DNA from 3 places in the Acidovorax sp. GW835-FHT14B10 genome. Region 2 is predicted to be linked to each of the others. Evidence: predicted binding sites of a transcription regulator. Region 2 holds the regulator's gene; each other region holds the start of a gene.
The links. Region 2 encodes sigma-54, which starts transcription at its own class of promoters, with help from an activator protein. Its sites were predicted from a motif close to TGGCANGNAANCTGCTTT; they were not measured.
Positions count from the first base shown of each region.

Region 1 (10,296 bases), on a different contig from region 2:
TCCAGCCACCCACGTTTTCAAAGTAGCCGTCGATGCCGTTCGGGCAGGCATCCTTGAGGGCCTTGGACATGGCCTTCACGTCGCTGTGCTCTTTGTAGTCAATGCACACGTCAAAGCCCAGCTCTTCCACCGCATAACGACACTTCTCGGCGCCGCCCGCAATGCCCACGGCGCGGCAGCCGCGCGCCTTGGCCAGCGCGGCAAAGGCGCTGCCCACGGCACCCGTGGCGGCGCTCACCACCACGGTATCGCCTGCCTTGGGCTCGATGATCTTCACCAGGCCATACCAGGCCGTCACGCCCGGCATGCCCACGGCGCCCAGGTAGTGCGACAGCGGCACATGGGTGGTGTCCACCTTGCGCAGCGCGCCCACGGCATTGCCATCGACCACGCTGTATTCCTGCCAGCCGCCCATGCCCACCACCTTGTCACCCACGGCGAACTTGGAGTTCTTGCTCTCGGCCACCTCGCCCACGGTGCCACCGATCATCACCTCGCCCAGCGGCTGCGAGGCCGCGTAGCTCTTGCTGTCGTTCATGCGGCCGCGCATGTAGGGATCAAGGCTCAGGTAATGGTGGCGCACCAGCACTTCGCCCTCCTGGAGCGCGGGGGTGTCAGTGGCCACCAGCTTGAAATTGCTGGCCACGGCCTCGCCCTGGGGGCGGTTGTCGAGCACGATTTGTTGGTTGCGTGGCATGAATGACTCCTTTTTGCTACTTTTTTAATAGCTTCTTGCGCTTATAAATTTGCGCAAAAGCCCGATTTGATTCAAACCTGGTTCAGGGCATCCAGCGGCCGGATCCCCCATCAATCCGTCGAAATCACCCGCTGCCCATCGGCTTGGGCGGGCTGGCGCCGCACATACTTGAACGTGCCCGTGGCGTGGCTGCAGACACGGCCTTCGGCGTCGAACACCGTGCCTTCGACAAAAGCGATGCTGGCGGTACGGTGGATCAGACGCCCCTTGGCCACCAGCGGCCCGCGCGCGGGTTGCATGAAGCTGGTCTTCATCTCGATGGTGACCACGCCAAAGTCGGGCATGTCACTGCGCGCCGCGGTGGCCAGGGCCACATCCAGCAAGGCCATCGACGCGCCGCCGTGGGTCACGCCAAATGAGTTCAGGTGCTCGGGGAGCGCTTCGTAATGCAACTCGGACTCGCCCCCCGCCATGCGGTGCAGTCTGAAACCGAGATGGCTGACAAAGGGGATATCGGCACCAAAATTCAACACAGGCAACTCCAGGGTTTAAGAAAAGACACAAAGAATAGCCCTTGTGCCGCGGCGGCAACCTGTGCGGCCCGCATGGGCGCATGGCCCCTGGGGCCGTCCACCGCAGCACTGCACCGGTCCAGCCCGCAAGGCAGTCCGCGCCGAACGCGCCACCCCCGAAAAGGCAGCGCCCGCAGGCTCAGCCACCGGTGACCACGCTCACCCCGCCATCCACCGCCAGCCACTGGCCGGTGATGTGCTTGCCCGCATCCGAGGCATACAGGGCGCACAGGCCCTTGAGGTCTTCGTCGTCGCCCAGGCGGCCCAGCGGTGCATGGGCAGCCAGCGCCTCTTCGCCCATGGCCTTCAGGGTGCCCACCGTCATCCGGCTGGGGAAAAACCCCGGGCAGATCGCGTTGACGCGGATGTTGTACTTGCCCCATTCGGCGGCCAGCGCCCGCGTGAAATTGATGACCGCGCCCTTGGACGTGTTGTAGGCAATGGTGTTCATGCCGCTCGGGTTGCCACCCAGGCCCGCGATGGATGCCACATTGATGATGCTGCCGCTGCGCCGCGCAATCATGTTGTGCTTGGCAATGTGCTGGCTCAGGATGAAGTAGCCGCGCACGTTGAGGTTCATCACCTTGTCCCAGGCATCGACCGGGTGGTCTTCGGCGGGCGCACCCCAGGCAGCGCCGGCATTGTTGACCAGGATGTCCACATCGCCCATGCGCTGCAGGGTTTCGTCGGCCAGGCGGCGGATGTCGGCCTCTTGCGCGCAGTCTGCGGCGATCCAGCGCGCATCGATGCCGGCGGCCTGCAGTTCGGCCGTGGCCTCCTCCAGGTCCGACGCCTTGCGCGAACTCAGCATGATCCGGGCACCGGCTTCCCCCAGCGCGTGCGCCAGCTGCAGGCCCAGCCCGCGCGAGCCCCCGGTGACCAGGGCCGTCTTGCCGGTAAGGTCAAACAATTGTGGGATGGTGCGGGTCATGTCTTGTCTCCTGGTTTGAATGGGGTCGCTGCCAGCAACCAGCCTGGCACTGCGTTGCGATGCATTGTGCGTTGGCGCGGCGGCGGGGTCTGTCGCCTGGGCGATTGGAAGTCGCGAATGAGAGCTGCGTGGTACAGAAATCGGCCAGGAACACCAGTGCAAAAGCGCACAGCCCAGGTGTCAAGGCCCGCTCAACACTGGCGTGCGACGTCGGGTTCGCCAGAATTCCTTCGCCAGCCCCGTCCACAGAACCCACGCTTGCGCGGTTGCAATGCCATTCACAAAGTGAAGCCGACAGCCCATCACCCCGGCTCGGCGTAATCGCCTTGTTGATCCGTCGGAATTATTTACAGCCAAGACGTTACCGACGGCTGAAAAAAAGCAAGTCATTGATTAATAACGACTTTGTTTGTTGGCACAAAGCGTGCTTTGTAACAGTGGCTTGAGAAAACCATCCGGGAGAACCACCATGTCGATGACAAAAAAACTCGCTATCGCAGGCATTGTGGCGAGTGCCTGCCTTGCTGTGCACGCTGCGCCAGTGACGTATCTGGCCGCAGACAATAATGTGACCACGCTCGCGCAAATGGTGAACTCGACCGCAGCCGCGGCATCGTTCCTTTCGGTGGCTGGCGCACTGAACACCGTGGATTTCGAATCCCCCCTGCCTGCCAACCTGACCATCACCGGCGGCACGACCAACACCGGAACCCCCGGCTGTGGCGCCGTGTGCGGATTCAATACCACTGCAGGTGGCGCACTCTTCCGGACCGTAAGTGGCGGCTCGGTCACTTTTTCCTTCGTCAACGCAGTGGATGCTTTCGGCTTTTTCGTAAACGGCCTGCAGACAGATCTGGTTCCGCAGCAAACTATCAATTACGTGGATGGTTCCTCGGTCACACAGACCATCAACATGCCCTCAGCGATCAACGGTGGCGGCGCTTTCATTGGCTTCATTGACTACGGTCAGCTGATCTCCAGCGTGACTTTCAATGCGACAAACGACATTCTTGGGTTTGACGACCTGCGCTTCGGCCGCTCGGCCAACAACCCTGACGATCCCAACAATGTGCCCGAGCCCGGCTCGCTTGCGCTGCTCGGAGTTGCTCTCGCAGGGCTTGCATCGATTCGCCGCCGCCAACAGCGCTGATCGTTTGCCCGCCCGCCCGGCGCGCGAGACATCGTCGGGCGTGCGCACCCGTGGCAGGCCGTCAACAATTCTCGGCAGTTATCAGCGCAAAAATAGCATGCAGCGCCCATCCAGCAAGCGCTGACAGCTATATTTTTATAGCATCCAAGTCGAGCGCGGCCAGCGCAGGGCCCACTGCAAGGTGATGTATGGTGTGATCCCGGATTCAGTGACCCGAGGCGCCCATGAAATCTGTCGATGATCGCTCGCGAGGCCTCCCGATCGCGCTGGCGCTGGTTGTATTGCTCGTTGCGTATGGCTCGCTGTTCCCCTTCCAGTGGAACTTCAATGCGCCGCAGGCGTTCATCTGGAGCGGCCGCATCGGTCTGGTGGACCTGGTCGAAAACATCGCGTTGTTTGTGCCGCTGGGTGGGCTGCTGGGCTGGGCTGGGCTGGAGCGTCCGCGCAAGTGGGTGTTTTTTGCCGCCTGGCTGGCGGCGGCGATAGTGTTGGCCAGCGCGCTGCAATGGCTGCAAAAATTCCTGCCCCGCACCCCAGCACTTTCAGATGTCATCTTCAACATGGCGGGCTATGCGCTGGGCTGGGGCGCAGGGTTTGCCGCACGGTGGCGTGTGGGTCACTTGCTGAACCGGCACCAGGGTTGGGCCGATGCCGACCGGTTCACGCTGGTGCTGATCGTGCTGTGGTGGGTGGCAGAGCTGTATCCGCTGATTCCCACGCTGGACGTTTCCTCGGTGGCACAGAACGTCAAGTCGCTGTGGCAGCAAGACCTGTGGCAACCGCGGCGCATGCTGCTGCATGTGGGTATGGCGGTGATTGGCTTGTCTGCCATTGCGCACCTGGCCCGCACCGCCCATCTGGCGCACCGCGCACACACGTTGGCCCTGCTGGCCACACTGGCGGTGCTGGCAGGCAAATTCGTGGTCGTGGGTCAGTCGCCGGGCATGGCGGTGGTGCTGGGCATTGGGGGCGGCTGGTTGCTGTGGCGGTGGCTGGATACGTGGGCGCCTGGGGCACGCTGGGCAGCCACAACATGGGCGGCCCTGGCCACCTACCTGCTCGACGCCCTCTGGCCCTGGGCGTGGCGCACGCCGCCGGCCGACATGGAATGGATGCCGTTTGCTTCCACGCTCTCGACCTGGGTGCAGTCTGCCATCACGGCGCGCGCGTTGGAGTGCCTGTGCTTTGGCGCCATGCTCTGGAGCACGGTGCGCAACGGGGCCTTGCTGGCAGGCATGACCCTCTGCACGGCGGTGCTCGCTTTGGTTTGCGAATGGACGCAGCGCTATCTGCCCACCCGCACGGCCGAAATCACGTCGGTGCTGCTGGCCGTGGGCATGGGTTGGCTGCTGTCCGCTTGCACCCCGGCGCGCGGTACGCACAGGGCTGCGGTGTGAGCGTTGCCCTAAAACGCCTCTTCGCCGAGCGCGGCGCAGGTGGTATCGCGGCGGTTCACCACGTTGAGCCAGGCACCCATCTTCGGCAGTTCGTAATGGTAGAAATAGCGTGCAGCGCCCAACCTTCCTGCGCTAGCAGCTACTGAAAGCGCAGCATCCGCGCGCAGCGTGGCCAGTGCCACATCCAGCCAGGTCCAGGCCAGCACCATGTGGCCAAAGGCCTGCATGTAGGGCACGGCGTTGGCCAGGGCCTCGGCCGGATTGCCGGTGTCCCAGGCGGCCTGCGTGGCGGCGGTCACCTGCTGCAGCGCATCGCCCAGCTGCGCCGCATAAGGCGCCAGCACGGGCACGGCGGCGGCCTGCGCCATGGTGGCCTGCATGCGCGCGGCCAGCAGCTGCAGGCCCCGGCCGTTTTCCATCAGCACCTTGCGGCCCAGCAGGTCGGCGGCCTGGATGCCGTGCGTGCCCTCGTGGATCATGTTCAGGCGGTTGTCGCGCCAGTACTGCTCCACGGGGAAGTCGCGCGTGTAGCCGTAGCCACCGTGGATCTGGATAGCCAGCGAGTTGGCCTCCAGGCAGAACTCGCTGGGCCAGCTCTTGGCAATGGGGGTCAGCACTTCCAGCAGCAGGCGCGCCTCGTCGGCGGCCTCGGGTGCGCCGGTGTGCTGCTCGTCCACCAGGCGGGCACAGAAGAGGTTGAGCGCCAGCGCGCCCTCGCCATAGCTCTTTTGCGCCAGCAGCATGCGGCGCACGTCGGCGTGCTCGATGATGCGCACCTGGGGCTGGGCGGCGTCCTTGCCGCCAGCACCCATCAGACGGCCCTGCGGGCGGTTCTTGGCGTAATCCAGGCTGGCGTAGTAGCCCGCCAGACCCAGCATGGTGGCGGCCATGCCGATGCCGATGCGCGCCTCGTTCATCATGTGGAACATGCACGCCAGGCCCTTGCCGGGCTGGCCCACGAGGTAGCCCACCGCTCCCGCCCTGCCCTGCACCGGGTACTTGCCTTCGCCAAAGTTGAGCAGCGTGTTGATGGTGCCGCGCCAGCCCAGCTTGTGGTTCAGGCCCGCCAGTGCCACGTCGTTGCGCACGCCAGTCAGCTGGCCCTCGGTATCCACCAGCTTCTTGGGCACGATGAACAGCGAAATGCCACGCGTGCCCGGCACCAGCTTGCCATCCGGCCCCGGAATCTTGGCCAGCACGAGGTGGACGATGTTCTCCGACAGCTCATGCTCGCCCGACGAAATCCACATCTTGTGGCCCGTGAGGCGGTAGCGCGGGCCGAGCGGGTCGACCTCGAATCCATCACCATCCGGCACGGCACGTGTCGCCACATCGCTCAAGGACGAGCCCGCCTGCGGCTCCGACAGGCACATGGTGCCCGAGAAGCGCCCCGAGAATTCATTGAGCGCAAACACCTGCTTCTGCAGCGGCGTACCGTGCACCATCAGCAGGTTGGCATTGCCCACACTCAGCAGACTGGAGCTGATGCTGATCGAGGCCACGGCAAAGAAGGCATTGGCCGCCGCATCCACCGTGTAAGGCAGCTGCATGCCGCCAATGTCGTAATCCTGCGCCGCGCTGAGCATGCCCGAGGCGGCATAGGCGTCGTAGGCATCCTTGGTGGCCTGCGGCAGCGTGACGCGCTCGCCGTCGAAATGCGGCTCCTGCGTGTCCACCGTGCGGTTGAACGGCGCGTACTTCTCGCGCGCGATGCGCTCGCAGGTGTCGAGCACGGCATCAAACGTTTCGCGCGAATGGTCGGCAAACCGCTCGCGCGTGTTGAGCGACTCGGCCTGAAGCCAGTCGTAGAGCAGAAAATCGAGGGTGGAGCGCAGGGAGGTCGTCATGCGGGAAATTATGGGAGCCGCATCGGGCTATCGCGTGTCCGGTGGGTGACGCGGACCGGCGGCACCTCGGGTGGAATGACCGGTTGAATCGGCCATCCATGGCAACCGTTCACTGCTTTGGTAAAGCGGACGTTCCGAATCCAATCGAAGCCGCACGTGGTTGCTTCAAGCGAGGCGCCTCATATGTCCTGCGGCACACCGTACGCGCAGGCGTCACCAGCGATTCGGCTGGGTCGCTGCCTGGTCACTCGTGTTGCCCCAGGACTTTTCTAGGCGACGCGGTCCTTCAATCGCGCCATCGTCAGTTGCTCCAACCCTTGTTGATAGCGCACAGTGCCGCCGCCCAACGCGGATGTGGCATCACGCGCGGTTTCAAGGACCTGGCGGCATGCGGCCAGCATTGCGTCCGACGGTTCCAGTCGCGCTCGCGGGCCGGACACCGTCAGCGCGCCTTGCAACTCACCGTTGACCCCAAACACTGGTGCCGCAGCAGAAGCAGTTTCGGGGTCGCGCTCGCCGTACGAAACGGCCCACAACTGCTCGCGAATCTCCTCGTAGCCCCGAGGCGGCGATGCGGAGAACGCGAGCAGGACCTTGCCCGATGCACCTTGGGCAACGGCGTATTCCTGCCCGATCTGCACGGACGCACGAACCGACCTTGCCGGCTCGGCGCGAAACAGCGCAATGCGCTTGTCGTCTTGCCTTACGTAGAAGGAAGCCGTTTCGCCAGTGGCCGCGCTCAACTGCTTGAGCAAGGGCTCAATGACATGCCCCACCTGGAAAGAGCGTTGGTAAATCGAAGCGAGCCGCAGTGGCTGCGGGCCAATGGAGTATTGGCCGTCCGGCAGTTTGCGAATGAAGCCGCCGTGCTCCAAGGCACCGAGTAGACGCAGCACAGTGCTTTTGTAAAGCCCGGTCCTCCTCGACAGCTCGGTCAACGTGAGCCGGCCCTCGTCGGGTCCAAAAGCGGCGAGCAGAGAAAACGCTTTATCCAGGACAGCAATGCCACTTGATTCGGCGGTGTTAGCGGGCGGTGGAGCGGTAGTCGAGTCAATCATGGAGGCATAGGACGGACGAAATGGCGCGCTGTCTTCAGGCAGCCAAGTCGAAGTGTGACACGCCGCCGCGGACGCACCAGCACATGCCCAAAAGAAGGGTTAACCCGCATTCAAAAGGTCGTTTTTTGTTTGTATAGTTCTATCTAACAGTCCTTGGTTCTATCTAATAGAACATCAACACACACTCCAGAGACACAAGCATGTCCACCAGCAACTATCTGCCCGTTCGTGACGACTGGCTCGCGCTGCGCCAGGAGGCCGTCCTGGAGCCTGAGTTGCCCATCGTCGACGCGCACCACCATTTCTACGACCGGCCGGGTTGGACCTATCTCGATAGTGAGTACCTGGCCGATGCACGCTCCGGCCACAACGTGGTCGCGTCCGTCTACATGCAGGCGCTAACGCGGTACAAGCAGGAGGGGCCTGCGGCGCTCAAGCCCGTTGGAGAAACAGAGTGTGTCAATGCCATGGCACAGAAACAGGCCGAGGGCATCCCGCAAATCGCCAAGGGCATCGTGGGCCACGCCGATCTCCGGCTGGGCGCGGAAGTACGGGAAGTGCTGGAGGCGCACGTGCAAGCCGGCGCGGGTCGCTTCAAGGGCGTGAGGCACCTCACGACTTGGGACGCGGATTCGTCGCTGGTCAATCCCCTGTCCGCAGTCCCTCGCGGCCTTCTTCTGGACAAGGCCTACGGCCGCGGGGTTGCCCAGTTGGCTTCGCTGCAGCTCTCCTACGACGCATGGCTGTTCTTCCATCAGTTGCCAGAACTCTTCGAATTGGCCAAATCGGCGCCGGACACCCCCATTGTCATCAATCACTGCGGCGGCATCGTCCGAGTCGGTGCCTACGAATCACGTCGCCAGCCAGTCTTCGAGACCTGGCTGCATTCCATGCGGCAGCTCGCCCAGTTACCCAACGTCTACGTGAAGCTGGGTGGACTGGGGATGCGCATCAACGGATTCGACTTTGAGAAGGGCGAGCTTCCTCCGAGTTCTGAGCAGTTGGCCGAGGCGTGGAAGCCGTGGATGGAGCCGTGCATCGAGGCCTTTGGGGCAGAGCGCTGCATGTTTGAAAGCAATTTCCCAGTCGACAAGGGTTCGTACAGCTACGTCACGTGCTGGAACGCCTTCAAGCGACTGACTTCCCGCGCCACTGCCCACGAGCGCGCAGCACTTTTCCAAGGGACGGCGACTCGGGTCTATCGCCTCGCCCAGCCCTAAGCCGATCCACCTGCCCCCCAGTTCCTCAGGAGACTACCTTGAACATTTCCAAGTTCGCCACCGCCCGCGTGGCCATATCTGTCGCTCTTGTCGTCTGCAGCGTTGCAGCCGCTGCGCAAAGCGCCTACCCCAGCCAGCCCATCAAGGTTGTCGTACCGTTCCCGCCAGCCGGTGGCACCGATGTGCTCACGCGCCTGGTGGCCAACGAGGTGACATTGAAGGACAGCAAGTGGACCTTCATCGTCGACAACAAGCCGGGCGCGGGTGGGAACATCGGCATGGACGCCGTCGCCAAAAGCAAGAAGGACGGCTACACCGTCGGAACGGGGCAGACCGCCAACCTGGCCATCAATCCGACGCTGTACACAAAGATGCCTTTCGATGCTTCGAAGGACTTTGCGCCGGTCGTGCTACTGGCCTCGCAGCCACTTGTCTTGGTCGTCCGAGCGGACTCTCCCATCAAGAACCTGGAAGACCTGAAAACACAGGGGCAGAGCAAACAGCTGACGATGGCTTCCGCCGGCACCGGCACCGTGGGCCATGTGGGCGGCGAAATGTTCGCCCGCCGTGCGGGCCTCAAGGTCATGCACGTCCCGTACAAGGGCGCCGGTCCCGCCACCACCGACCTGTTGGGCGGTCAAACGGACATCTACTTCGCCACCCCGCCCAGCATCGTTTCCATGGTCAAGGCTGGCAAGTTGCGCGCCGTCGCCGTCACTTCGCTCAAACGCATTGAAGTGCTTCCCGATGTTCCCACCATCACCGAGTCCGGCTATCAGGGTTTCGTCGTGGAGGACTGGAAGGCGCTCGTTGCTCCGGCCGGCACGCCGCCTGAAGCCATCACCAAGGTGAATGAGGCCGTGAACGCGGCCCTGAAGCGGCCGGAGGTCATGGCCCGCCTGCGCGACGAAGGCAGCGTTGCACGCGGTGGCTCGCCGGCGGAGCTCGGCGCCTTCATGAAGAGCGAACAGACGCGCTGGGGTACCGCTGTCCGTGAATCGGGCGCGAAGCTCGATTGAGTGCCCCTCTCTCAACAACTTCCGGAGACTTTCATGCCATTCAACACCTTGCGCCGAGCCATCGTCCTTGCAGGCGCCGCATCCCTCTTCAGTGCTGGCGCATTCGCTCAGAAGCCCGTCACCATCATTGTTCCCTATGCGCCTGGCGGTAGCGCCGACTTGGTGACGCGTGTCATCGCGCAGTTCGCCGCACCCGGCGTCGGCGCACCGTTGATTGTCGACAACCGCACCGGTGGCGGCGGCGTCGTCGGCTGGGGCGCAGCCGCCCGGTCTGCCCCCGACGGCAATACCTTGCTCACCGTCGAGCTCTCCTACACCATCGCCGCTGGCCTGATTACGACACTTCCATTCGACCCCAAGAAAGCCTTCACACAGGTCGCCACGGCGGTCAAGGTCCCGCATGTT
Region 1 is NZ_JBXAGC010000029.1:22,520-32,815, reverse strand. It holds gene AC1Q5S_RS18460 (NADP-dependent oxidoreductase) at 1-697, opposite strand, end outside; gene AC1Q5S_RS18455 (PaaI family thioesterase) at 808-1,230, opposite strand; gene AC1Q5S_RS18450 (SDR family oxidoreductase) at 1,409-2,200, opposite strand; gene AC1Q5S_RS18445 (PEP-CTERM sorting domain-containing protein) at 2,670-3,350, shown strand; gene AC1Q5S_RS18440 (VanZ family protein) at 3,575-4,747, shown strand; gene AC1Q5S_RS18435 (acyl-CoA dehydrogenase) at 4,756-6,594, opposite strand; gene AC1Q5S_RS18430 (IclR family transcriptional regulator) at 6,864-7,652, opposite strand; gene AC1Q5S_RS18425 (amidohydrolase family protein) at 7,853-8,872, shown strand; gene AC1Q5S_RS18420 (Bug family tripartite tricarboxylate transporter substrate binding protein) at 8,917-9,891, shown strand; gene AC1Q5S_RS18415 (tripartite tricarboxylate transporter substrate binding protein) at 9,925-10,296, shown strand, end outside.
Region 1: AC1Q5S_RS18445 (PEP-CTERM sorting domain-containing protein) is a predicted target of sigma-54. The motif match lies at 2,614-2,631, and genes of this name have one in related genera.

Region 2 (10,296 bases):
GCCGTGCATCTTGGGCTTGACGATGTAGACCGAGCCCTTGCGCGAGTTGCGGATGCCGTTCTTGCCGTGGCCTTGCAGGTCGTGCAGTGCAATGGCGGTGGTCACCACCGCGTCCATGATGCCTTCGGGAATCTCGCGCTGCTGGCCCTGGGCGTCGGTCCACAGGATGGCCGGGTTGGTCATCAGGTGGCCCACGTTGCGCACGAACATGAGCGAGCGGCCATGCAGGCGCACTTCGCCCTGGCCGCTGGCGGCCGTGTAGATGCGGTCCGGGTTCAGGCCGCGGGTCACGGTCTTGCCGCCCTTGTCGAACGACTCGGTCAGCGTGGCCTGCAGGATGCCCAGCCAGTTGGCGTAGCCCAGCACCTTGTCGTCGGCATCGACGGCGGCCACCGAGTCTTCGAGGTCGAGGATGGTGGACAGCGCCGCTTCCAGCACCAGGTCGCTCACGCCGGCAGCATCGGTCTGACCGATGGGCGTGGCGCGGTTGATCTGGATATCGAGGTGCAGGCCGTTGTGCTGCAGCAGCACCGACGAGGGCTGGGCCGCGCTGCCCTGGTAGCCGGTGAACTGGGCCGGGTTCTTCAGGCCCGTGGTGCTGCCGTTCTTCAGGGCCACCACCAGCTGGCCGCCCTCCACGCGGTAGCCCGTGGCGTCCTTGTGCGAGCCGCTGGCCAGCGGCGTGCTCTGGTCGAGCACATTGCGGGCGAACTCGATCACCCTGGCGCCGCGCACGGGGTTGTAACCCTTGCCCTTTTCGGCGCCGTCGGTTTCGGGGATGGCGTCGGTGCCGTACAGCGCGTCGTACAGACTGCCCCAGCGGGCGTTGGCGGCGTTCAGGGCGTAGCGGGCATTGAGAATCGGCACCACCAGCTGGGGACCGGCCTGGATGGCGAGCTCGTCGTCCACGTTGGTGGTGGTGGCCTGCACGTCGGCGGGCTGCGGCACCAGGTAGCCGATGGTTTCCAGGAACTTGCGGTAGGCCGCCATGTCGGTGATGGGGCCGGGGTGGGCCTTGTGCCAGGTGTCGAGCTCGGTTTGCAGGCGGTCGCGCTCGGCCAGCAGCGCGTTGTTGCGCGGGGCCAGGTCGGACACGAGGGCGTCAAAGCCTTTCCAGAAGGCGCTGCTCTGCACGCCGGTGCCGGGCAAGACCTTGTCTTCCACGAAGCGGAACAGGGAGGTGGCCACTTGCAGGCCGTGGACAGAGGTGCGTGCGGTCATGGTGCGATGCCTAAGGTGGAGAAATAAAGGGGGAACCAGCCATTGGGCCCGCTGGCGCGAGCCATGGAGAGACTGTATTGCAATTGTTTGGTGGCATAAAGTCTTTGAATATCTCGAAACCAATGACTTTTTTGCAAAAGTAGGGTGGCTGTTTAATACAAAAACAATAGCTATTAACGCTTATTGAGCAAGCGCTAGAGGCATGTTTGACTGAAACTTCTCGATCACCACCACCCGGTGGCGCGGCTGCCACTTGTCTCCATAATCAGCGCCATGGACAAACTCAAGGCCTTCGAATCCTTTGTGTCGGTGGCCACGCGTGGCAGCCTCACTGCCGCTGCCAAGGCCGAAGGCGTGGCGCCCGCCATCATGGGGCGCCGGCTCGATGCACTCGAAGAACACCTGGGCGTGAAGCTCCTGGTGCGCACCACGCGGCGCATCAGCCTCACGCACGAGGGCAGCGCCTTTCTGGAGGACTGCCAGCGCCTGCTGTCCGACGTGGCCAATGCCGAGGCCAGCGTGTCGGAAGGGGGGGTGAAGGCCACGGGCCACCTGCGCATCACCGCGCCCGCCGGCTTTGGCCGCCGCCATGTGGCGCCGCTGGTGCCGCGCTTTCGCACGGTACACCCCGATGTGACGATCTCGCTCAACCTCAGCGACCGCGTGGTGGATCTGGCCGGTGAGGGCTTTGATTGCGCCGTGCGCGTGGGCGACCTGCCCGATTCGTCGCTGGTGAGCGTACGCATTGCCGACAACCGTCGCCTCTGCGTGGCCACGCCCGCCTACCTGCAGCGCCATGGCACACCGCGCCATCCGGGCGAGTTGTCGGCGCACGATTGCCTCACGCTGTCGAGCGAGGCCTCGCAGACGCGCGGCTGGGCGTTTCGCATGCCCGCCGAGGGGGGCGGCAGCGAGGTGGTGCACCTCAAGCCGGGCGGGCCGCTCGATTGTTCGGACGGCCAGGTGCTGCACGACTGGTGCCTGGCGGGCTACGGCCTGGCCTGGCGCAGCACCTGGGAGGTGGAGGCGGAAATCGCCGCGGGCCGCCTGGTGGAGGTGCTGGAGGAGTTTGCCGCACCGCCCAATGGCATTTACGTGGTGTTTCCCCAGCGCAAGCACCTGCCGCTGCGTGTGCGCCTGTGGATCGATTTCCTCAAGCACAATTACAGCCAGCCCGGTTTCTGGACGGCTGCGTAACCCACCCTGGTGATGCGCGGCGCACTGTTGTGCCGGGGTTTACAAGGATCTGCAATGACTCTCGAAGCCGTTCTGGCCGCCCTGCATCTGGTGGCCATCCTGACCCTGGTGGTCTTTTTGTCGAGCCAGGCGGCGGTGTGCCGCATCGAATGGCTCAATGCCGCCGTGGTGGAGCGGCTGGTGCGCCTGGATGTGATCTACGGCGTGACGGCGTTCGTGCTGCTGCTCACGGGCCTGGCGCGCGTGGTGTGGGGCATCAAGGGCATGTCCTGGTATGTCTCGCAGCCCTTGTTTCATGTGAAGATCACGCTGTTCGTGGCGATGGCGCTGCTGTCCATCTGGCCCACGCTGTCGTTCCGGCGCTGGCGCCGCGACCTGCGCAGCACGGGGGCCTTGCCCGGTGCGCAAGAGGTTGCCAGGGTGCGCCGTCTCGTCATGATCCAGTCGCATGTGCTGCCCGTGGTGGCGGTGATTGCCGTGTTCTGGGCGCGCGGCTGGTAGGCCGCGCGGGGCCGTGGCTTGCGGCGGGCAGAAAAAAACCGCCTGGCAGCGCCGGCGGTTTTTTTCATGTCCAGAGCGCTTGTTGTCTCATTTCTTGAGACATTCGCGCATGAAGGCCTTGCGTTCATCGCCCTTCTTGCCGGCCGCGTCGGCGTTGCAGGTTTTCATCTTGCTTTGCTGCGTGGCCGGCTTGTTGCTCAGGCAGGTCTTCATGAAGGCCTGGCGTTCATCGCCCTTCATCTCGCCGGCATCCTTGTTGCAGGTCGCCATCCTGGATGGCTGCTTGGTGGGAGCGGGGGTGTTCTCTGCCGCGTGGGCGCTGAAACCCAGCGACAAAGCCAGGCCGAGCGCGGTCAGGGAAAGAAGCTTTTGCATGGAATCTCCTGGTGTGAATACGTTATGGGGGGTCCCGGTGGCATTGCACCATAGAACGTGTTGCGCGACAACGCGGGCCAGCCGTGAAAACAACCGCGCGACCTGCGGCGAGGGCGGTGTGCGGTGTGCGGTGTGCGGTGATTTTTCAGAGCATGCGGGGCCGGGGCGCAGCGGCTGCGTGCAAGGCGCCTGAAACGCCAGGGTCCAGCGGCGTCGGTACAGCACGATGGGCTGGGGCGGCATGCGCACAATTTCCTCGGCAATGGGTGGGATGCGCCATTCTGCCTGGGGGCGCCGCCAGCCTGCGCGCATGCCCGCCGGGGTGCGCTGGCCTGGGTGCTGGATGGCCTGTGCTGGCCGCCCCGTAAAATCCGCCGATGCTCACAGCCAAAAATGAATTGCTCGCGGCCCTTGCTGCCGAGCTGGAAATCCTGTCCCCCGGCGCTGGTGCCAAGGCGGCGTTTGAATCCCCCAAGGTTGCGGCCCATGGCGACTTCGCCTGCACCGCCGCCATGCAGCTGGCCAAGCCGCTCAAGCTCAACCCGCGCGCTCTGGGCGAGCAGCTCAAGACCGCGCTGGAGGCCACACCCGCCTTCCAGCGCTGGGTGGCCGCCATCGAGATCGCCGGCCCCGGTTTTCTGAACATCCGCCTGCAGCCCGCGGCCAAGCAGGAGGTGGTGCGCGAGGTGCTGGCCGCTGGCGCGCGCTTTGGCTACCAGGCCGATCGGGGCGAGAAGGTGCTGGTCGAGTTCGTGTCGGCCAACCCCACCGGCCCGCTGCATGTGGGCCACGGCCGCCAGGCCGCTTTAGGCGATGCCATCTGCAACCTGTTCGGCACGCAGGGCTGGAAGGTGCACCGCGAGTTCTATTACAACGACGCGGGCGTGCAGATCGACACCCTCACCAAAAGCACGCAGCTGCGCGCCAAGGGTTTCCAACCGGGCGATGACTGCTGGCCCACCGACAGCGACAACCCGCTGGCCAAGAACTTCTACAACGGCGATTACATTGCCGACATCGCCGAGGCCTTCAAGGCCCGGGCCACGGTGAAGGCCGACGACCGTGAGTTCACCGCCAACGGCGATGTCGAGGACTATGACAACATCCGCCAGTTCGCCGTGGCCTACCTGCGCAACGAGCAGGACAAGGACCTGCAGGCTTTCGCCCTGCACTTCGATGAGTATTACCTCGAATCGAGTCTGTACACCAGCGGCCGCGTCGAGGCCACGGTGAACAAGCTCGTTGCCAACGGCAAGACCTACGAGCAGGACGGCGCGCTGTGGCTCAAGAGCACCGACTATGGTGACGACAAGGACCGCGTCATGCGCAAGCAGGATGGCACCTTCACCTACTTCGTGCCCGATGTGGCCTACCACATCGCCAAGTGGGAGCGCGGCTTCACCAAGGTCGTCAACATCCAGGGCACGGACCACCACGGCACCATCGCCCGCGTGCGCGCCGGCCTGCAGGCGGCCGACGTCGGCATTCCGCAGGGCTACCCCGACTACGTGCTGCACACCATGGTGCGCGTGGTCAAGGGGGGCGAAGAGGTCAAGATCAGCAAGCGCGCGGGCAGCTACGTCACGCTGCGCGACCTGATCGAGTGGACCAGCAAGGACGCCGTGCGCTTCTTCCTGCTGAGCCGCAAGCCCGACACCGAGTACACCTTCGACGTGGACCTGGCCGTGGCGCAGAACAACGACAACCCGGTCTATTACGTGCAGTACGCCCATGCGCGCATTTGCTCGGTGCTGCGCGCCTGGCAAGAGGCGGGCGGTGGCGATATGGCGGCGCTGAAGGATGTGGATCTGTCGGCCCTCGAAGGCCCGCAGGCCCAGGCGCTGATGCTGCAGCTGGCCAAATACCCCGAGATGCTCACCGCCGCCGCGCAGGGCGAGGCGCCGCACGACGTCACCTTCTACCTGCGCGACCTGGCCGCCAGTTACCACAGCTACTACGATGCCGAGCGCATCCTGGTGGACGACGAGGCCGTGAAGAAGGCACGCCTGGCCCTCGTCGCCGCCACCGCGCAGGTGTTGCACAATGGCCTGGCCGTGCTGGGCGTATCGGCTCCAGCCAGAATGTAAGCAGTTACTACCATGAAGAAAAAACAGACGGGTGGCGCCATCATCGGGTTCATCGTCGGGGTCGTCGTGGGCCTGGGTGCCGCGCTGGCCGTGGCCGTGTATGTGACCAAGGTGCCTGTGCCTTTCCTGAACAAGGGCGGCCTGCGTGGCGTGGACCAGGATGCCGCCGAGGCCCAGAAGAACAAGAACTGGGATCCGAACTCGCCGCTCTACGGCAAGAACCCCGCGCGCCCGCCGGCTCCGGCCGCCGCCGCGTCGGCCAGTGCCAATGGCACGGCCCCGGCCGCCGATGCCACCGCTGCGCGCACGCCCGCCAGCAAGCCTGCAACGGCCGAGGCCAAGCCCGCCACGAAGGCCGACGCCAAGCCTGCCGCCTCGGCGGACCCGCTGGGCGACCTGGCCAAGGCCAGGTCGGCGGCGGTCGATCCGTTTGACTATTTCGTACAGGCCGGGGCGTTCCCCACCCAGTCTGGGGCCGATGCGCAGCGCGCCAAACTGGCCATGCTGGGCTGGGAAGCCCGCGTGAGCGAGCGCGAACAGAATGGCCGCACCATGTACCGCGTGCGCGTGGGCCCGTTTTCCAAGCGCGACGATGCCGAGCAGCTGAAGGAAAAGCTGGAAGGCGCCGGCGTCGAGTCCGCGATGGTGCGTGTCCAGCGCTAGGATGTTCATCGCCATCGCCTGAACTTTTTCGTGGGGGCGTTCTCACACCCCCAGACCAGAACAAGGAGTGTCCCCGTCATGAAACGCCGCGAGTTTTCCCTGTCCACCGCTTCGGTGGTTGCCGCTTCCGCCCTGACCCTGCCGCTGGCCACGCCGGCCATGGCGCAGGCGCGCCAGTTCAAGGAGGGCAAGGACTACACCAGGCTCGCCAAGCCCCTGGCGCCGGATGCGCCCGCCGGCAAGGTCGATGTGATCGAGTTCTTCTGGTACAGCTGCCCGCACTGCAACTCCTTTGAGCCCGCGCTCGATGCCTGGGTCAAGGCAGCCCCCAAGGATCTCAGCATCCGTCGCATTCCCGTGGCTTTCAATGCCAGCTTCGTACCCCAGCAAAAGCTGTATTTCGCGCTCGAAGGCATGGGCAAGCTCGACACCTTGCACGCCAAGGTGTTCCGCGCCATCCACGTCGAAAAACTCAAGCTGGCCAAGGACGAGGACATCTTCGCCTGGGTGGCCCAGCAGGGGGTGGACGCAGCCAAGTTCAAGGAGGTCTACACCTCCTTCACGGTGTCCAGCCAGGTGCGCCGCGCCTCGGCGCTGCAGGAGGGCTATGGCGTGGAAGGCGTTCCTTCGATGGGCGTGGCCGGCCGGTTCTATACCGATGGCACCATGGCCGGCAGCATGCAGACCGTGCTGCAGGTGGTGGAGTATCTGGCGGGCGTGGCGCGCAAGGGTTGATGCCACATTTGCCCCCGTTCGAGAGGCCCGCGTTTGCGGGCTTTTTCATGGGCGCCAGCGCTGTGCGTGGCTACAATGAACGCAAGATTTGTGCCTCATGAAAAAAAGATACCTCCCGATCCTGCTGCTCTCGGCCCTGGCCTGCGCCCCTGGCGTGGGCCATGCCGAAAAGGCCGACCGCAACAAGCCCATGAACATCGAGTCCGATGCGCTGCGCCACGATGAGCTCAAGCAGACCAGCGTGTTCACGGGCCGGGTGGTCATGACCAAGGGCACCATCGTGCTGCGCGGTGCGCAACTGGATGTGCGCCAGGATGCCGATGGCTACCAGTACGGCGTGGTGACGGCCGAACCCGGCAAGCGCGCATTCTTCCGGCAAAAGCGCGACACCGTGGCCGGTGCCCCGGACGAGTTCATCGAGGGCGAGGGTGAGGTCATCGAGTACGACGGCCGTGCCGACAATGTGCGCTTCATCACCCGTGCCGAAATGCGCCGCTACCGGGAATCGGTGGTGACCGATCAGCTCTCGGGCGCCGTCATCGTCTACAACAACCTCACCGACGTGTTCACTGTCGATGGCCAGAAGAAATCGGCCAACAGTGCAGCGGGTGAAGCGCCGGCCCCCGGCGGGCGCGTGCGCGCCGTGTTGTCGCCCAAGGAGCAGCCTCCTGCCGCTGCCCCAGCCCCTGCGGCCAGCGGGCCGGTGCTGCGCCCCAGCAACACCCTCGGCGGCGCAAGCAAGTGAGTGCAGCGACCGTGAACACAAGCCCTGACACCCAGGCGGGCAGCCGCCTGGAAGTCGCGCACCTCGAAAAGTCCTATGGCAGCCGCAAGGTCGTCAAGGATGTGTCGCTGGTCGTGCAAAAGGGCGAGGTAGTGGGGTTGCTCGGTCCCAATGGCGCGGGCAAGACCACTTCGTTCTACATGATCGTGGGCCTGGTGCGCTGCGATGGCGGTGACATCCGCATCGATGGCCACTCGGTGGCGGACATGCCCATCCACCGGCGCTCGCGTCTGGGGCTGTCCTATCTGCCGCAAGAGGCGTCGATTTTTCGCAAGCTGAACGTCGAGGAAAACGTGCGCGCCGTGCTGGAGCTACAGCGGGGCGACGACGGCAAGCCGCTCGCCAGGAAGGAGATCGAAGCACGCCTCACCGCCTTGCTGCAGGAGTTGCGCGTGGACCATCTGCGCGAATCGCCGGCCCTGGCCCTGTCGGGCGGCGAGCGCCGCCGGGTCGAAATCGCCCGCGCGCTGGCCACCCAGCCGCGCTTCATTCTGCTCGACGAGCCCTTCGCCGGCATCGACCCGATTGCCGTCATCGAGATCCAGCGCATCATCGGTTTCCTGAAGGCCCGTGGCATCGGTGTGCTGATCACCGACCACAATGTGCGCGAAACGCTGGGCATCTGCGACCACGCCTTCATCATCAGCGACGGCCGCGTTCTGGCGCAGGGCACGCCCTCCGAGATCGTTGACAACGCCGAAGTACGCCGGGTCTATCTCGGCGAGCACTTCAGAATGTGATGAAACCCGGTCTCTCGCTGCGCGTTTCGCAGCACCTGTCGCTCACACCCCAGTTGCAGCAATCCATCCGGCTGTTGCAGCTGTCCACGCTGGAGCTGTCGCAGGAAGTCGAGCAGATGCTCGACGAGAACCCTTTTCTGGAGCGCACGGCCGAGGAAGCGCCACGCGAGGAGTTCGGCCTGGACGCCGCCGACACGCCCGCGCAGGCCGACGACTACAGCGCCGACGATGCTCTGTTTTCAGGGGTTGCCAGCACAGGCAACACAAGCGTTGAAAACCCAAATGATGCTGAGCCGGCCAGCGCCGGTGCGGACGAGCCCGACTGGAGCGGCGACGGCACGGTGGAAATGGCGCCCAATGACGCCGAATGGGGCGGCGATGCGCCCGCCCGCAACCGCAACGACGCCGAAGGCGACGAGGCCGACGCCACCGAGCTGGCCCGCTCGCACGAATCACTGACGGCCTTCTTGCACCGCCAGGCGCTGGCGCTGCGCCTGTCCGAAGTGGACCGCGCCGCGCTGCGCTTTCTCATCGAATCGCTCAACGACGACGGCTACCTCGAAGAACCGCTCGAAGAGTTGGCCATCGGCCTGGCCGGGCCGGACGATCTGGAGCAGATCGAAGAACTGGTGCACCGTTTCACCGTGGCCCAGCGCCTGCTGCAAAGCCTGGAGCCCGTGGGCGTGGGCGCGCGCGGCCTGGCCGAGTGCCTGACCTTGCAGCTCAAGGCCCTGGCCGCCGACGAAGACAGCGAGATCGATCCTGCGACCGTGCAGACCGCGTTGCGCGTGTGCCAGCAGCCGCTGGAGATGCTGGCCCGCCGCGATATCCGCCGCCTGACGCAGGCGTGCGGCGATGGCGAAGAGCGCACGCGCGCCGCCATGGCGCTGATCGCCCGCCTGGAGCCGCGCCCGGGCCGCCGCTTTGCCGATGTGGAGCGCAACATCATCGTGCCCGACGTCATCGTGCGCAAATCCGGGCGCGCCAACGGGCGCGATGGCCAGCACAACTTCATCGTGCAGCTCAACCCCGACGTGATGCCCCGCCTGCGCGTGCACGACATCTACGCCGGCGCCCTGCGCGGCCACAAGGGTGGCGAGGGCCACCAGGGCATGCAGCAGCGCCTGCAGGAGGCGCGCTGGTTCATCAAGAACATCCAGCAGCGCTTCGACACCATCCTGCGCGTCTCGCGCGCCATCGTCGAGCGGCAAAAGAACTTCTTCACCCACGGCGAGCTGGCCATGCGCCCGCTGGTGCTGCGCGACATTGCCGACGAGCTGGGGCTGCACGAATCCACCATCAGCCGCGTGACCACCGCCAAATACATGGCGACGCCGATCGGTACCTACGAGCTCAAGTATTTCTTTGGCTCGGGCCTGGGCACCGAAACCGGCGGCAACGCATCGAGCACGGCGGTGCGCGCGCTGATCAAGCAGTTCGTGGCGGCCGAAAGCCCCGCCAAGCCGCTGTCCGACAGCCAGATCGCCGAGATGCTCAAGGAGCAGGGCATCGAGTGCGCGCGCCGCACGGTGGCCAAGTACCGCGAGGCGCTCAAGATCGCACCGGCCAATCTGCGCAAGGCGCTGTAGCCTTCTTTGGGGCGCGTGCCTGCCACAGCGTGCCCTGTTTGCTGTTTTTTCTCCCGTCACCCCGCTTTCCACGCCATGGCCCGTATCGTCTTCGACCTTCCCGCGCATTTCGGCTTTGCCACCGAACTGCAGATCTACATCAGCCACGTGAACCAGGGCGGGCACCTCGACAATGCGCAGCTGCTGAGCCTGGTATCCGAGGCGCGTGTGCGCTTTTTCCAGTCGCTGGGTTTCCCCGAGGCCGATGTGGGTGGCCTGTCCATCGTGGTGGGTGACATCGTGGCGCAGTACCGGTCTGAAGGTTTCCATGGTGAAACCATGCGCGTCGAGATGACTCCGGTGGATTTCAACCGCTATGGTTTCGATCTGGTCTTTCGCATGACCGAGAAAACCCAGGGCCGCGA
Region 2 is NZ_JBXAGC010000012.1:7,514-17,809, forward strand. It holds gene AC1Q5S_RS10885 (malate synthase G) at 1-1,221, opposite strand, end outside; gene AC1Q5S_RS10890 (LysR family transcriptional regulator) at 1,495-2,418, shown strand; gene AC1Q5S_RS10895 (DUF2214 family protein) at 2,473-2,919, shown strand; gene AC1Q5S_RS10900 (PsiF family protein) at 3,007-3,294, opposite strand; gene argS (arginine--tRNA ligase) at 3,672-5,381, shown strand; gene AC1Q5S_RS10910 (SPOR domain-containing protein) at 5,394-6,044, shown strand; gene AC1Q5S_RS10915 (thiol:disulfide interchange protein DsbA/DsbL) at 6,123-6,779, shown strand; gene lptA (lipopolysaccharide transport periplasmic protein LptA) at 6,877-7,524, shown strand; gene lptB (LPS export ABC transporter ATP-binding protein) at 7,536-8,303, shown strand; gene AC1Q5S_RS10930 (RNA polymerase factor sigma-54) at 8,303-9,892, shown strand; gene AC1Q5S_RS10935 (acyl-CoA thioesterase) at 9,968-10,296, shown strand, end outside.

Region 3 (10,296 bases), on a different contig from region 2:
GCAGGCACTTGTTATTTATTGCACAGCGGCAACACCGGCAACTGCACCTGCACCAGCGCCGGGACCGCGCAATGCACCGACCCCGCCAACTCGCCCATGAAAAGCGTGGGCCTGGCTTCCAAGCTGGGCGTGCGCCTGCAGGCCAATGTCACCACCATGCTGTTCGACCCGGTTCGCGGCACCACAACCCCTGCAGGATCAGTCAACCTGATCGCCGACAGCGGCAAAACCATCCGGCATGTGGTCAACATCATGGGGCGCACCAGAACCTGCTCGCCCCAGGGCAGCGTCAGCGGCTACACCACTTGCTGATACCGGCGGCCACTCGTCAGCCAGCAAGGAAACCCGATAGGCGGCCCGGCACAATCGACCAACGGCACATTAGAAACATCTTTTTCGAAACCTTACGCGGCAAAATGAGGGTATGAAAACCTCTATCGCACCACAGGTACGCCGCCAATCCCCCAAGCCCAATGGGTTCACGCTGATCGAACTGATGATCGTGGTGGCGGTTGTGGGAATACTGGCCGCGGTGGCCTACCCCAGTTATATGAGCCAAGTCCGGAAGTCGAGGCGTTCGGATGCGGTGCAAGCCTTGGCCCAGGTACAACAGACCCAGGAAAGGTGGCGAGCTAACAACCCAAGCTACGCCACAACCGCCACGTTGCTGACCACGGCCCTACCAAATGGTCTTGGTTTGACCTCAACCAGCTCTGGCGGGTACTACTCAATATCAATTTCAACGAACGCTGCGGCGGGCTGTACCCCATCAAATTGCTATTCAGCTACGGCAACCGCAGTGTCTGGCAAAAGCCAAGCGAATGACAGCAATTGTTCAACACTGACCGTTACTGTGACGAATGGCAGTGCAAACAACACGCCCAACACCTGCTGGGGAAAATGATGCCAAGGCAAAGAGGCTTCACCCTGATTGAATTATTGATCACCGTGGCAATTGCATCCATATTGATCACCTTGGTTGCGCCGTCCTTTACTGCATATTTCGCCAAGAAACGTGTCGAAGGATTGATAAGCGAACTGGTCACTGACCTTTACTATTCTCGCAGTGAAGCAGTGCAACGCAACACATCGATCCAAATCACCCTGGGCGCTAATTGCTATGTTATCCACGATTTGAAAGCCATTGCTTCTACCGCCTCTTCTGCTACCAGTTGCGTCCAGGCTGCTGGAACAGCTTCGACCATTGGATCTGGGGAAACAGAACTTAAAACCGTCAAGATAGCGGCCGGAAGTCCGGCATCCTTTTCTCCAGGCACTGGAACCATTCTCTTTGATCCTGTACGCGGCATGGCAACCATCAGTAGTGGCACAGACACCATCACGGCGACAAGCAGTATCGGCTCATGGGTTCTGCGCGCAAACATCACCCAAATGGGCAAGATAAAAACTTGCAGCCCTTCCGGACTCGGAAATGTCACCGGCTATTCCACCTGTTGAATGAGGTCTAAAGTGCATCACAGAAAAATTCCAGCTTTGCAGCAAGGCCTCTCCATCATCGAGTTGATGGTTGGAATCGCAATGGGCCTTTTTATTACGGCTGGTGCGATCAAATTGTTTGTAGACAACCTTGGAAGCAACCGGCAACTGCTCCTGGAGACAAGGTTGAATCAGGATTTGCGTGCAGCCGCCGACATTGTGGCGCGTGACCTCAGGCGAGCCAGTTACTGGGAATCTGCAGCAACTGGACTTTGGAGCGCTGGCGCAACCAGCGTCAGCGCAACCAACCCTTATGCGACGATCGACACCACGACGACTAGCACCGTTGTTTACACCTACCAACGACCCGATGTGAATCCCTCAACAAGTGCCAATCTTGGTTTTCGACGAACCGAGACGAATGGTGTGGGTATCTTGCAAATTCAAAACGCAAGCGGAGGCTGGCAGGACATAACCGACCCCAGCTCAGTGAACATCACAAATTTCAACCTTGTTTCGACACCCCGCGCTGTTGAACTCTGGAAATATTGTAGTTGCAGAACAAGACTCCCTGTGAGCAGTGCTTGCGAAGACGCCACACTGAGTGCGGCACCAACCCGTCCACAAATGATCATTCGCAACTACGATTTCACCATCAAGGGCAAGGCCAACACTTCTCAAACATCCTTGAACGAAGCAATCAAGCGCGAAATCCGCGGAACAGTACGTATCCGCAATGATGAGCTGAAAAACCCCAATGGATGTCCTGCGGCATGACGATGATGAAAAATCCATCCATATTTTTCTCCCTTAAATCACAAAGGGGAGCAGCCTCGCTGATAGTTGCAGTTCTGCTGTTAGTCGGCATGACATTGGTCGCTTTTTTTGGCAATCGCGTCTACATTTTCGAACAAAAGACCTCGGCAAATCAATTCCGAGCGACAAAGGCATTTGAGGCTGCAGAAGCAGGTTTGGAATGGGCCATAGGCCAACTCAACGATCCAACGGTCATCGATGCGGCACCCAGTTGTGCTGCAGCCACCACAGGGCTCACCACGAAAACATCATTTCGCGTGCGCTATGCACAGCCAGAGCCACCCAATCCTCTCGCCACCCCACCAAAGCTACAAGGATTTTACCCCCCCGCAAACTCACAAGCGGCATGCAGCATCAGTGCGGCAGGCGCATTGAGCTGTAACTGCCCAGCACCCGGCACCTCCCCCACGATAGGTTCTGCCACAAACGCCCGTTTTCGGGTGGCATTCAATCCCGTGGCAAGCGATCCGCTTTCGTTTGAAGTGATATCAACCGGTTGCACAAGTGAAGACAACGCATGCGACGGATCAACCGCCAAAGCAGATGCCACTGCTATTGTCCGTGCATTGGTCAAAGTTGTTCCCACTTTCGGCAATGCCCCATCCTCGGCGCTCACCACCGGCAGCGCAACCAATATTACTGGCACCTTGTCAGTGGTGAATACTGATTTGTCCACCAACGGCATCACAATCAATGCCGGTACCAGTGTCGTGCAAGGCACATCTACCAGTGTTGTGACAGTACCAGGCACACCGCCAAGTGCCTCGATTCTTGATAATGATGCCTCCTTGACAGCCTTGACGAATGCAGACGCCAACGGTGATCTTTTCTTCCAGTCGTATTTTGGCAAGACGATGGAAGCTTATCGCAACGACTCGCAAACCAAGGTCATCACAGCAGCAGATTGTGCTACCGCCTCGGCATGCGGCGCACTAGTTTCCTCTTGGTACAACCAAGGCTTTCAACAATTTTGGATATATCCAGATGTGCAGTTCACAAACGCCAACCTACCAGAGGCAGGTACGCTCGGAACTGCGGAACGACCTATTTTCTTGGCGGGAGATGGCAATCTGGAATTGAAATCCAATCTTGTCGCCTACGGTATGCTGTATGCAGCCACTGCCTCAGCAACAGAGAATTGGGACTACAGCGGCAGTGGTTCGGGTACGGTTTTTGGCGCACTCGTTTCGCGCGGTAGTTTCAACAAGGGATCGGGCACACTGAATATTGTTTTTGACCCCAAGGTCTTTGGCCTGGGATCAGCCCCTAGCGGCGTACTGGTAAGGGTACCGGGCAGCTGGCGAGACAAATATTCAAATTATTGAAGTAGTGCAGGAAAAACCAACCATGCAAAACATATCAATAAGCAGCGCAACCCACAAAAGACGCAACAGTGGTTTCTCCACCATTGAAGCACTGGTTGCCATGCTGATCCTGTCCTTTGGCATGCTGGCACTCGTCAGTATGCAAAATACATTCAGCCTCACGGCAGATGCAGCCAAGCAACGCAGCGAAGCTACGCGGCTAGCGCAACAAAAGCTGGATGAACTTCGCGCTTACGAACAGGTTGCAGCCGGATCTGGTAAGTTTTCATTCAATGCAAACGTTATCAGCAGCACGTCCGCCACGCAAGAGACATTAACCCCAGACTCCAACACTACATTCTTACGCAGTTGGATCGTCACACCCAACAGCACGGGAATGTACAAATCAGTCAACGTGTCAGTGGCTTGGACAGACCGCCAAGGCGACCAGTCCTTGAGCTTAGCCAGTGTTATATCGCGCTCTGACCCGTCGGAGATCGGCACACTTGGTGTCGGACCTGGCACGACCATCGTGCGCAAGCCGAAAAACCGCAACATCAACATCCCTTATCCGGCAGTTTCCATTCAGGGTGATCGAAGTGCCTTTCAACCGCCAGGGTCAGGTGTTGTTATCGTTTTCGACAACACCACAGGCAATGTGAAGGGCAAATGTACAGGTGCGACGCTTCCCACGGAAGGCGGCACCGTCAACCTGAGTGGTGCGGGTTGCGACGCCGTCGAAGGTTATTTGCTGAGCGGGTATGTTCGCTTTTGCACCAGCAGCAATTGCAGCACATCCAACCAACCCAATGACGCCGGAGCCCAGTATGCAAACGCAGCCGACCCAACATTACCGCTTAACAGCTCAACTCCTCTTGAATTGGCGGATACGACCAACCAAACAACTGGCACCCCAACGTTGACATGTTATTCATCCCGGCAGGTGACACTTAAGAGCAGCGGTGCCAATACAGCGGATACTGGACAGGCAAGCAATGATGTTACAGCACGATTCATTTCCTACGCATGTATCGTCGTTCCCGTAAACCACGACAGCAATGCAAACACTCCAGACCGTTGGTGGGGTCGAGTAACAATCAACCCGAGCAACTGGACGATTGGTAGCGGGAATGCCAATTACAAAGTCTGTCGTTTTACGGCCGACTACGATCTGAGCGGAACCATGTCAAACAACGAGCATCCTCTCTGGTATCGCGGAGTAACGGGTGCATTGGATAGCCAGAATTATCTCGTTGTCAAAGGAGATGCCATCTGTCCAAACGACAAACCGACCGATCCAGTAAATGGAGATTTTGTAAATGCCAATACGGTTGTTCACCAAACCAGTGGAAGCAGCGTGACGGGTTCGGAGCTTTCATTTACGTGCAAGACAATCGCATGCGCTGGAAGCAACAAGGTATCGTTAGAACCATCGACACTCAACGAAGATCTGCCCACCCAGTAATTCTTTGGAACCCACTGATGCTTCAACTCGGTTTTTGGCGTAGTGTGACTTGTGAAGCCCGGTTGTTCACGGCAAGCTGTGCTCCTGGTGCAAAAAACACTGCCAAACTGCGAAATCCATAGCGCCTGCATTACCATGACCGCGCAATGACCACACCAGCGCACTTCACCTCTCAAGCGCTTGGGCTCGCCGCCCAGGCGCTTTTTCTTTCCAACCCCAACCCGCGCGTGGGCTGCGTGCTGGTGGCGCCCGATGGCCGGGTGATTGGCCAGGGTTTCACCCAGCAGGCCGGTGGCCCGCACGCTGAAGTGGTGGCGCTGCGCGATGCGGCGGCGGCCGGGCAGGATGTGCGGGGCGCCACGGCCTACGTCACGCTGGAACCTTGTGCCCACCAGGGTCGCACGGGGCCTTGCTGCGACGCGCTGGTGGCGGCGGGCATTGGCAAGGTGGTGGCGTCCATTGCCGACCCCAACCCCCTGGTGGCCGGCCAGGGCTTTGCGCGGCTGCGCGCTGCGGGCGTGGCGGTGGAGGTGGGGCCGGGTGCAGCCGAGTCGCGCGAACTCAACATCGGTTTTTTCAGCCGCATGGTGCGGGGCACGCCCTGGGTGCGGCTCAAGGCGGCGGCCTCACTCGACGGCACCACGGCATTGCACAACGGCACCAGCCAATGGATCACCTCACCCGCCGCGCGGACCGATGGCCACGCCTGGCGCGCGCGGGCCTGCGCCGTGCTCACCGGCATTGGCACGGTGCTGGACGACGACCCGCGCCTGGATGTGCGCGAGGTGCCAACCCCGCGCCAGCCGCATGTGGTGGTGGTGGACAGCCAATTGCAAACCCCGCCGGATGCGCGCCTTTTCATGGCCGGCCGCACTTGCATGATCTACGCAGCCACCCCAAATGATGAAAAAAAGGCCGCACTGGAAGCGCGTGGCGCCACGGTGGTTTATTTGCCCAATTCACAAGGCAAAGTGTGCTTGCCCGCCATGTTGCGCGACCTGGCCCAGCGCGGCGTGAACGAGTTGCATGTGGAAGCCGGCAACAGGCTCAATGGCTCGTTCGTGCGCGAGGGGCTGGTGGACGAGATGCTGGTGTACCTGGCGCCTACCTTGCTGGGACCAGGCCTGGGCATGGCCCATGTAGGTCCGTTCGATACCTTGGCGCAAGGCCTGGCCATGGACTTCACTTCGGTAGACCGGGTAGGTCCAGACATCCGCCTCGTGGCAAGAGTGCGAGGGCGCGACGCTTTTTGAGCGCAACGGCGCAGGGCCTGTGGGGCCGGCCTTTTTCACCGGCAAGCCAGCTGGCTGCCCTGCCCTGGCGCCCGCAACTGCATGCCACCGATGGCGGCAGCCGCTGCAAAGCCGGCCTGATGAAAGGTGTCGAGCACACGCGCCAGTGCATCAGGGCTGCAGCTCACCAGCAGGCCGCCGCTGGTCTGGGGGTCGGTCAGCAGGTGGCGCTGCCATTCAGGCGCACCGGGCGCCCAGGCCACATCGGCGCCATAGGCGGCCCCGTTGCGTGCCGAGGCCCCCGTGACCACGCCGTCGGCCGCAAACCGCGCCGCGGTCTCAATGATCGGCACCTGGGCCAGCTCCACCTGGGCTGAAAGCCCCGAGCCCCGACACACCTCCAGCAGGTGGCCTGCCAGGCCGAAGCCGGTGACATCGGTCATGGCGTGCACGCCGTCGAGCGCACCCAGGGCAATGCCCACCCGGTTGAGCTGTGTGGTGTAGCGCAGCATGTCGGCGTAGCCGGCAGCATCCAGCAGGCCTTTTTTCAGTGCGGCCGAGAGAATGCCCACCCCCAGCGGCTTGCCCAGCACCAGCACATCGCCCGCCTGCGCGTCGGCATTGCGGCGCACGCGCTGCGGGTGCACCAGGCCCAGGCCCACCAGGCCATAGATGGGTTCGAGCACATCGATCGAATGCCCGCCCGCGATGGGGATGCCGGCATCGCGGCACACGGCGGCGCCGCCTTCCAGCACTCGGCCAATCACTTCGGGCGGCAGCTGGGCAATGGGCATGCCCACCAGCGCCAGCGCCATGATGGGGGTGCCGCCCATGGCGTAGATGTCGGACAGCGCATTGGTGGCGGCGATGCGGCCAAAGTCGTAGGGGTCGTCAACGATGGGGGTGAAAAAATCGGTGGTGGCCACCAGCGCCTGGCTGTCATTCAGGCGGTAGACGGCCGCATCGTCGCTGGTTTCGGTGCCCACCAGCAGTTCGGGTGGCACGATGCCCTGCGGTGCGCGTGCCAAAATCTCCTGTAGCAGGCCCGGCGCTATCTTGCAACCGCAACCGCCGCCGTGCGAGAACTGGGTAAGACGAATGGGTTTTGAATCAACAGTCATGGTGCGCGCGATTGTGCCAGCCGGCCGCCGGCCCGCGCGGGGCAAGGGCTTGGCGCCATGAGCCACCGCGGTCCCGTGCGCGTGGCGGATCGCCATGCATTTCACACCCTGATCGATGCGCGCTCGCCCGCCGAATACGCACTTGACCATATTCCCGGCGCCATCAACTGCCCGGTGCTCGACGACGACGAGCGCCGCATCGTCGGCACCATCTACAAGCAGCAAGGCGCCTTTGAGGCGCGGCGCGTGGGTGGAGCCATGGTGGCAGCCAATCTGGCGCGGCATTTGCGCGCGCAGTTTGCCGACCAACCCGCCAGCTGGAAGCCCCTGGTGTACTGCTGGCGCGGCGGCATGCGCAGCGGCTCGATGGTGACCTGGCTGCGCCTGGTGGGCTGGGATGCCCAGCAACTGGCCGGCGGTTACAAGGCCTGGCGCCGCCATGTGATAGACCGGCTGGCCGCGCTGGCGCCGCAGCTGCCCCTGCGTGTGATCTGCGGCCCCACCGGCAGCGCCAAGACGCGCGTGCTGCAGGCCCTGGCCGCGCGCGGCGCGCAGGTGCTCGACCTGGAGGCCTGCGCCCGCCACCGGGGATCGGTGCTGGGCGCCTGGCCGGGGGTGGAACAGCCCTCGCAAACCGCCTTCGAGACCACCCTGCTGCATGCGCTGGAGCCCCTGGATCTGCAGCGCACCATCTATGTCGAGGCCGAAAGCAGCAAGATCGGTCGCCTGGCGGTGCCCCAGCCCCTGGTGCAGCGGCTGCGCGCCAGCCCCTGTATCGAGATCGCCGCCAGTGTGCCGGCACGGCTGGATTTTCTGCTGCGCGACTACGCCAACCTGGGCAACGACCCGGCCCTGCTGACCCGCCAACTGGGTGTGCTCAAGGAATTGCACGGCAAGCAGGTGATTGCGCGCTGGCAAGAGTGGGCCGAGGCACGTGCGCTGGCTCCGCTGTTTGCCGAACTGGTGGCCTTGCACTACGACCCGCTCTATGCCCGCTCGCAAAGCACGCACCTGCACCAGTGGGCCACGCGGCACAGCCTGGCCAGCGACGATCTTTCTGCGGCCGGCATTGATGCCCTGGCCGAGCAACTGCTGGCGCTGGGTTGACTTCCCCGGCACCGGGCTGCGCTACAGGCTTCACTGGCCATCAACAAAGATCGCTTTTCGCGCTTGCCCGTAAAGCGCCATAGCCATTTTCCATCCCTATTTTTCAAGGCAACGCCCCATGATGGGGCGAACTGGCCGTGCACCTCCATGGCTTTTTTGGCGCGTTTATTGCTTGATTTTGGTGCAAGTCTGGCGCCTGCGTTCAGATTGCACCAGAACAGATCAATTCAGAGCACGAGGAAGTTATGAATGCACACCAACAGGGCGGCGATGCCTTGTTCATATTGCTGGGCGCCATCATGGTGCTGGCCATGCACGCCGGTTTTGCGTTTCTGGAGCTGGGCACCGTGCGCAAAAAGAACCAGGTAAATGCCCTGGTCAAGATCCTGGTGGATTTTTCGGTGTCCACGGTGGTGTATTTCTTGGTGGGCTACGGCGTGGCCTATGGCACGCATTTCTTGGTGGGCGCGGAGGCGCTGGCCCAGCAAAACGGCTTTGCACTGGTGAAGTTCTTTTTCCTGCTCACCTTCGCGGCGGCGATTCCGGCCATTGTGTCGGGTGGCATTGCAGAGCGCGCCAAGTTCTGGCCACAACTGCTGGCAACAGCCGTCATTGTTGGCTTTGTTTACCCGTTTTTTGAAGGTATTGCCTGGAACGGGCATTTCGGCATCCAGGCCGGCATTGCCGCCCTTACCGGCGCCGCCTTCCATGATTTTGCCGGCTCGGTGGTGGTGCATGCCGTGGGCGGCTGGATTGCCCTGCCCGCCGTTCTGCTGCTGGGGTCACGCGCCAACCGCTACCGCAAGGATGGCGCCATCTCGGCCCATCCCCCCTCCAACATCCCTTTTCTGGCGCTGGGTGCGTGGGTGCTGGTGGTGGGCTGGTTCGGCTTCAATGTGATGAGCGCACAAACGCTGGACAAACTGTCGGGGCTGGTAGCGGTCAACTCGCTGATGGCCATGGTGGGCGGCACGCTGGCCGCGCTGGTGCTGGGCAAGAACGACCCCGGCTTTGTGCACAACGGCCCGCTGGCTGGCCTGGTGGCTGTTTGCGCGGGTTCTGACCTGATGCACCCGCTGGGTGCGCTGGTGGTGGGTGGCGTGGCCGGCAGCATCTTTGTGGTGATGTTCACCCTCACCCAGAACCGCTGGAAGATCGACGATGTGCTGGGCGTGTGGCCCCTGCACGGGCTGTGCGGCACCTGGGGCGGCATTGCCGCAGGCATTTTCGGCAGCAAGGCCTTGGGTGGGCTGGGCGGTGTCAGCCTGTGGGCGCAACTCTTGGGAACGGCCATGGGCGTGGTGTGGGCGCTGCTGGGCGGTGCACTGGTGTATGGCGTGCTCAAGGCCACGCTGGGCCTGCGTTTGTCGCAGGAAGAGGAGTTCGACGGTGCCGACCTGTCGATCCACAAGATCAGCGCAACGCCGGACCGCGAAGTGAGCTGGTAAGCCTGCAGCCGCCAGGGCCCGGATGCGCCGTGCCCCGAGAGCTTGGTTTGGTATGTTGAAACGACGGCGCCACGTCTGACATCCACCGGGCGCGCGGCCCGCTACGCTGGGACGCACCCCGCTGGCAGTGCCCGCCACCGATTCATGCCGCTACGCCCACCCATGACCCTCGCCCTTGTTTCCGGCTTTCTCCCCACGCTGCTGCGCCGGCACCGGCCGCCATGGTGGGCTGCCCTGCTCATTCTTGCGCTGGGTGGCTGCGCCGAACTGCCCAAGAATGTAGAGCGCCCCGTCTCTACAGCGCTCGAAACCACGGCCGGCATTCCGCTGGCCACGCTGGTGGACGAGCGCCGCGCGGCGGAAAAT
Region 3 is NZ_JBXAGC010000008.1:22,137-32,432, reverse strand. It holds gene AC1Q5S_RS08125 (GspH/FimT family pseudopilin) at 1-312, shown strand, start outside; gene AC1Q5S_RS08120 (type IV pilin protein) at 425-904, shown strand; gene AC1Q5S_RS08115 (GspH/FimT family pseudopilin) at 832-1,458, shown strand; gene AC1Q5S_RS08110 (PilW family protein) at 1,471-2,214, shown strand; gene AC1Q5S_RS08105 (PilX N-terminal domain-containing pilus assembly protein) at 2,211-3,578, shown strand; gene AC1Q5S_RS08100 (hypothetical protein) at 3,601-5,022, shown strand; gene ribD (bifunctional diaminohydroxyphosphoribosylaminopyrimidine deaminase/5-amino-6-(5-phosphoribosylamino)uracil reductase RibD) at 5,169-6,275, shown strand; gene selD (selenide, water dikinase SelD) at 6,311-7,375, opposite strand; gene mnmH (tRNA 2-selenouridine(34) synthase MnmH) at 7,433-8,482, shown strand; gene AC1Q5S_RS08080 (ammonium transporter) at 8,728-9,930, shown strand; gene AC1Q5S_RS08075 (phospholipase D family protein) at 10,093-10,296, shown strand, end outside.
Region 3: AC1Q5S_RS08080 (ammonium transporter) is a predicted target of sigma-54. The motif match lies at 8,640-8,657, and genes of this name have one in related genera.